One region of the Bacillus sp. 5RYD7K genome, then DNA from elsewhere that is predicted to be linked to it. Evidence: predicted binding sites of a transcription regulator. Region 1 holds the regulator's gene; the other holds the start of a gene.
What was found. The regulator LexA, encoded in region 1, represses DNA repair genes until DNA is damaged. The targets are predictions, from matches to a motif close to CGAACATATGTTCG.
Positions count from the first base shown of each region.

Region 2: recA (recombinase RecA) is a predicted target of LexA. The motif match lies at 1,717-1,730, and genes of this name have one in related genera.

Region 1 covers NZ_CP191200.1:2,973,068-2,976,278, forward strand. The annotation lists gene ACQE26_RS14820 (DUF896 domain-containing protein) at 1-99, opposite strand, end outside; gene ACQE26_RS14825 (YneB family resolvase-like protein) at 168-818, opposite strand; gene yneA (cell division suppressor protein YneA) at 834-1,145, opposite strand; gene lexA (transcriptional repressor LexA) at 1,298-1,918, shown strand; gene ACQE26_RS14840 (hypothetical protein) at 1,969-2,226, shown strand; gene ACQE26_RS14845 (hypothetical protein) at 2,258-2,686, opposite strand; gene ACQE26_RS14850 (YndM family protein) at 2,845-3,211, shown strand, end outside.
Region 2 covers NZ_CP191200.1:3,121,960-3,125,170, reverse strand. The annotation lists gene pgsA (CDP-diacylglycerol--glycerol-3-phosphate 3-phosphatidyltransferase) at 1-363, shown strand, start outside; gene ACQE26_RS15300 (competence/damage-inducible protein A) at 381-1,631, shown strand; gene recA (recombinase RecA) at 1,803-2,846, shown strand; gene ACQE26_RS15290 (serine hydrolase domain-containing protein) at 3,012-3,211, shown strand, end outside.

The sequences.
Region 1 (3,211 bases):
AAGCTTTTGCTGTTCGGCTTTTTCCTCATCTGTTATCGTGTTTGATTTAGCTTTTTGAGCCAATTCGTTAATTCTTGCGATTTTTTCTTTAGAAATCATAATAAGCTCCTTTGGTGCGTGTTGATTATATACTACTAAAACATCATCTTTTTTACAACTGAAGCATGTCAGCTGCCTTCGCTGTCTGCGATATATTCCTGAAAACGCCGGTGAACCGTGGCTTTGGATACATCATAGCCGAATCCTCTTAAGGTGGCGGCGATTTCTGCAAAGGTAAGCTTGTTGGCTCTCAGCCTGATAATTTCCGAAACAGGGACCTCTTTTTTTTCTTTTCCGCTGTTTTCATGTCTGTTTTTCAGATTCCGTTCAGGTTTATAGCCATTTTTTACGGCTCTTTTCATTCCCCGCCGGATTTTCATATTGTGAATTTTCCTTTGATATTCCTCCACAATACTGACGATTTCGAGTACCATCGTATCAGCTTCGGAAAGCTCCAGCTCGCCTTTATGAGCCGTCGTATATATCTTTACGTTCTCCCTGTAAATACAATGCAAAAGCGCGATCTTGGCGTTTCCTCTTCCCAGTCTTGTTTCATCCTGCACCAATATCGCGTCAATATGTGACTTTTTAATTTCATCAAGCATTTCAAATACTCCGTCGCGGTCCATTTCGTAACCGCTGGCTTTCTCTGAAATGACTTTTACGACTTCCATGCCGTTTGCCGCAGCGATCTCACTGAGCTCCTCTTCCTGTCTTTTTAAAGACGTCTGCTGCTGTTCTTTGTTTGTGCTTACCCGGGCATAAATGAGCGCCTTCATTTCTCTCTTTCCTCTCTAATTGACAATGGCCAGCTGATATACGGCCGGATGCTCCTTCTTAACCGGAAGAATAAGTTCGTCTCCGGGCTTTATATCAGCAGTTTGGAGATGATTATTCTCCGTCACCCACTCAATGAAATCTTCTTTGTTAATATTTTTCTTCTCTGCTACTTGATCCGCAAGTGACCACAGAGTATCTCCGTCCTGAACCTTTATTTTAACATATTGGCTGAGCGCCTGATCATTTCCCGTACATGAAACAAGTAAAATAACAGCACTTAAAATCGCAGTAAACAGTCCGACAAATATGATAGATTCCTTCGCCATTTAAACAACCTCCAGAATGTTTGTTCGCTTTTTATACCTTTCAGTATATACGAACAAATGTTTCTGTCAATCGTTTTTTTCGAACCTATGTTTGTACTGTCAGGAAAATCATGCTATAATCTACTTAAAATCGACGTTTTGAGGTGCGAAATATGACGAAGCTATCAAAAAGGCAGCTTGATATCCTGCGTTTTATTAAAGAAGAGGTAAAAACGAAAGGATATCCGCCTTCTGTAAGAGAGATAGGAGAAGCAGTAGGACTGGCTTCCAGTTCAACCGTGCACGGACATTTGGCGCGGCTGGAGACAAAAGGCCTGATCAGACGGGACCCTACTAAACCGAGAGCGATTGAGGTATTGGATGAAGAAGAAGTCCAAATTCCGAAAAGCCAGGTTGTCAATGTTCCGGTCATCGGGAAAGTGACGGCGGGTATTCCGATTACGGCTGTTGAAAATATCGACGAGTATTTTCCGCTTCCTGACAGGATGGTTCCTCCGGGAGAACACGTATTCATGTTAGAAATCATGGGAGAAAGTATGATTGACGCCGGCATTTTTGACAAAGATTACGTCATTGTCAAACAGCAGAACACGGCCAATAACGGGGAAATCGTGGTGGCTATGACCGAAGATGATGAAGCCACGGTCAAGCGCTTCTATAAAGAAGACAATTATGTGCGGCTGCAGCCGGAAAATCCGACGATGGAACCGATTATCCTGCAAAACGTAAGCATTTTAGGGAAAGTGATCGGCGTATTCAGAGCCGTTCATTAATTCTATTAAACTTTATTTATCGTAAAACCCCTTTCAGAGGGGTTTTACTTTTGCATAAAAAAGAGCAGATTCGCCCTGGCTTAAGAAACGAACCTGCTAAGGAGGAAAAACTTACATCTTTATTATCCGGCATCTCACTTTTGAAGTCAATAAATAATGTTTCTCTAAGGAAACTTTTTATCTATTTTTCAACTTTTGTATTTGTGCGGGCTGATTTTGATATATATTTATCTTCATCTGGAGCGGACGGATTACATTATATTCATGAATATTTAGTGCATAGTACAATAAGTTTTGACGAGATGTAAAAAAACCCGCTGCCTTTGCGGGTATCTATTTTCAATCAAAATGATAATATTCCACGCCGTATAACCCTTTAATATGGACAGGTTCACAGTCGTTTGAAGAGCTTTCAATCAGAATCCTGTATTTGTGATGCGGATCAATTGATTTTTTGTCCTGGGCACTTAGGTTTAACCAGCTGCCGCTGTAGCTTTTAGAACTTAATGTATAAAAGTTTCCGTTCAGTGCCATCCGCTGGAGTTTCACGTTTAAATTGCATGAAGAATTGTTCACAATGGTGAACTTGTATCCTAATAGGTAATCATCAGCTGATACAGCCCCCGGATTTTCAATAAAAAACTCTTTTACATCTCCCTCCATAATGAAGCTTGTTTTTGATCCGAATCCAGTGGTAGCCGCTTCAGCTGAGTGTACTCCGCAAAAACATAATAAAAAAACAGCAATACATATCCACCATTTTTTCAATTTTGCATCCCCCTTTTTTTTACATATTTTAACTTGTGAATATGGTGATGTCTATTTACATTTTATTAAAACGCACACTTTATAACCACTATATACCAGTTTAAAAATTTGCTGATTGCCTACAATGAAGACTAAACGAAATAACGAAGGTGGTTCAAATGAAACATGTAATTGCTTTCGCTTCTAAAACGGCGCTCACACTTGCTTTGCTGTACATTGTTCTGGATCTGATGTACCAAGTAACTTTTTTAAACGTTCTGTTTATTACCTTGATCTTAAGTTTGATCACTTACTTTTTGGGTGATTGCATGATTCTGCCGAGAACAAGCAATTTTACAGCCGTTGCAGCTGATTTCGGAATTTCATTCATTATATTATGGATATTTCTAATGAACATTGGCGGGTTTAATGTCTCTCCTGCCGCGGCATCGGTTATCTCTGCACTTTGCATTTCTGTTTTTGAGGCATTTTTTCACCGATATTTGCAGCAATATGTGCTTCCCGAAGATTATCAGGACACAACAG
Region 2 (3,211 bases), 150 kb from region 1:
GGGAAATTTTTAGATCCGCTGGCTGACAAGCTGCTTGTGTCTGCGGCATTAATTACGCTTGTGCAGTTTGACCTGGCGCCGGCGTGGATGGTCATCGTCATCATCAGCCGCGAATTTGCCGTAACGGGACTAAGACTTGTGCTGGCGGGAACGGGGGAAGTCGTAGCCGCCAATATGCTGGGAAAAATTAAAACATGGGCTCAGATCATCGCTGTTGCAGCGCTTTTACTTCATAATCTCCCGTTTGAGCTCGTTTCTTTCCCGTTCGGCGATATCGCTTTATGGGTGGCTGTGCTCTTCACAGTCATTTCCGGCTGGGATTATTTTGCGAAGAACTGGGATGCGTTAAAAACATCTAACTAAGAAAGAAGGACTTGAACATGGAAATAGCAAAAAAAGCGGAAATCATTGCAGTCGGCTCAGAGCTTCTGCTCGGCCAGATCGCCAATACGAACGCTCAGTTTATCAGTAAAGAGCTGGCGGAAATCGGCGTAAACGTGTTTTACCACACCGCTGTCGGTGACAATCCGGAGCGGCTTAAGCAAGTCATCCGCATTGCCGAAGAGCGCTCGGACCTGATTATTTTTTCAGGCGGCCTCGGACCGACCAAGGACGATTTAACAAAAGAAACCATTGCAAACACAATGGGACGCCCGCTCGTTCTGAATGACGAAGCGTTCCGGTCGATTGAAGAGTATTTCGCGAAAACAAAACGGACCATGTCGCCGAATAACCGCAAACAGGCGCTCGTTATTGAGGGCTCGGACGTTTTGGCGAATCATTTCGGCATGGCGCCGGGAATGCTTGCAGAGCACGGATCAAGGCTTTATATGCTGCTTCCCGGACCGCCGAGCGAGCTGCGTCCGATGTTTGAAAATGAAGCGAAGCCGCTGCTTCTTAAAAAGCTCGGTTCAAATGAGAAAATCGTTTCAACCGTGCTGCGGTTTTTCGGAATCGGTGAATCTCAGCTTGAAGCTGATTTAGAAGATATCATTGACGCGCAGACGAATCCGACGATTGCGCCGCTTGCTGCTGACGGCGAGGTCACGCTGCGTTTAACGGCGAAACATGCCGATGAAAAAGAAACAGAACGGCTTTTAAAAGAAACGGAAGCCGCCATTTTAGAACGGGTCGGTGAATTTTTCTACGGATATGATGATACCTCCCTGGTGAAGGAGCTTTCAAAAGCATGCAGACAGAACGGAATCACGATTTCCTCTGCCGAAAGCTTTACAGGCGGACTGTTTTCAGAGTGGGTGACTGATTTGAGCGGCGCGTCTCAACTTTTTGCAGGAGGCGTTGTCTGCTATTCCGACAGCGTGAAACAGCAGGTGCTCGGCGTGAAAGCTGAGACGCTCGCAGATAGCGGAGCGGTCAGCAAAGAGTGCGCGAGAGAGCTTGCCGCCGGTGTCAGAAAGCTGACCGGAAGCGATATCGGTATCAGCTTTACCGGAGTTGCGGGCCCGGATCCGCAGGAAGGGCATGCCCCGGGCCGCGTCTTTATCGGCATTTCCGCGGAAGGAAAAGAAGAGGTGCAAGAATTTAACTTTGCCGGATCAAGAACCGGAATCAGAAAGCGCGCCGCTAAATACGGCTGCCATCTCATTTTAAAAATGCTGGATCAAAAATAAAGTTTTAAAAGGGCGTTTTCCCTGATTTTTAATTTTTACGAAGGGAATTATGTTCTTTTGAAGAAAAGCGAACGCGGAAAAAATCCGAATATGCGTTCGCTTTTTTCTTGGCAAATGTCAGTAAACAAGGTATAGTATATGTAGTGGCAAGATAAAGGAGGAAAAAAATAAATGAGTGATCGTCAGGCAGCCTTAGATATGGCTCTTAAGCAAATAGAAAAACAATTCGGCAAAGGTTCCATCATGAAGCTCGGGGAAAAAACGGATACAAGAATTTCAACGGTGCCGAGCGGCTCCCTTGCACTTGATACCGCTCTCGGAATAGGCGGATACCCGCGCGGACGGATTATTGAAGTGTACGGACCTGAAAGCTCAGGTAAAACGACCGTAGCGCTTCACGCCATCGCTGAGGTTCAGGAAAAAGGCGGACAGGCAGCATTTATTGATGCTGAGCATGCCCTTGATCCTGTTTATGCGCAAAAGCTCGGTGTCAATATCGAAGAGCTGCTTCTGTCTCAGCCGGATACGGGAGAGCAGGCGCTGGAGATTGCTGAAGCGCTGGTGCGAAGCGGAGCTGTTGATATCGTAGTCGTTGACTCTGTTGCGGCGCTTGTTCCAAAAGCTGAAATTGAAGGTGACATGGGTGACTCACACGTCGGTTTACAGGCGCGTCTCATGTCTCAGGCGCTCCGTAAGCTTTCCGGGGCCATCAATAAATCTAAAACAATCGCAATCTTTATTAACCAGATTCGTGAAAAAGTCGGCGTTATGTTCGGAAATCCGGAGACGACACCGGGCGGACGCGCGCTGAAATTCTATTCTTCCGTGCGTCTTGAAGTGCGCCGTGCTGAGCAATTAAAGCAGGGTAACGACGTGATGGGGAATAAAACGAGAATTAAAGTCGTAAAAAACAAAGTCGCTCCTCCGTTCCGTACGGCTGAAGTGGACATCATGTACGGTGAAGGAATCTCCAAAGAAGGGGAAATCATCGACCTTGGAACTGAACTTGATATCGTGCAAAAAAGCGGCTCGTGGTATTCTTATGAAGAAGAACGCCTCGGACAGGGCCGTGAAAATGCCAAGCAGTTCTTAAAAGAAAATAAAGACATCATGCTGATGATTCAAGAACAAATCCGTGAACATTACGGTTTGGACAATAACGGTGTTACGGAAAAATCGGAAGAAACTCAGGAAGAGCTTGAATTTGAAGAATAAAAGCACGATCAAAGGGCGGAATAAGCAATTTCCGCTCTTTTTTTGTGTGTTTAAAAAAACACTGGCTGTTTCGGAAAATTTTATCTGAAATGTTACAACTTTTTTCACCCTTCACTCGTCTAACATCATGGCGAAAGTTGAAATTATATCTGAGGAGGAAAAAAGATGACGAGCCCCCGCCGCACAAGAATTAACAAAAAAAGAAAGAAGAAATTGATGAAAACGGGAGGGCTGTTTCTTTTTCTGCTGCTTGTCACTGTTTTTATTATGATCTGGACCGTCACAGCGCATCACCGGGAGAAGGATTCTGTTAAAAGTGCTCCCGCCGCTCAATCTGATTCTTCAAATGACCAGACTCAACAAAA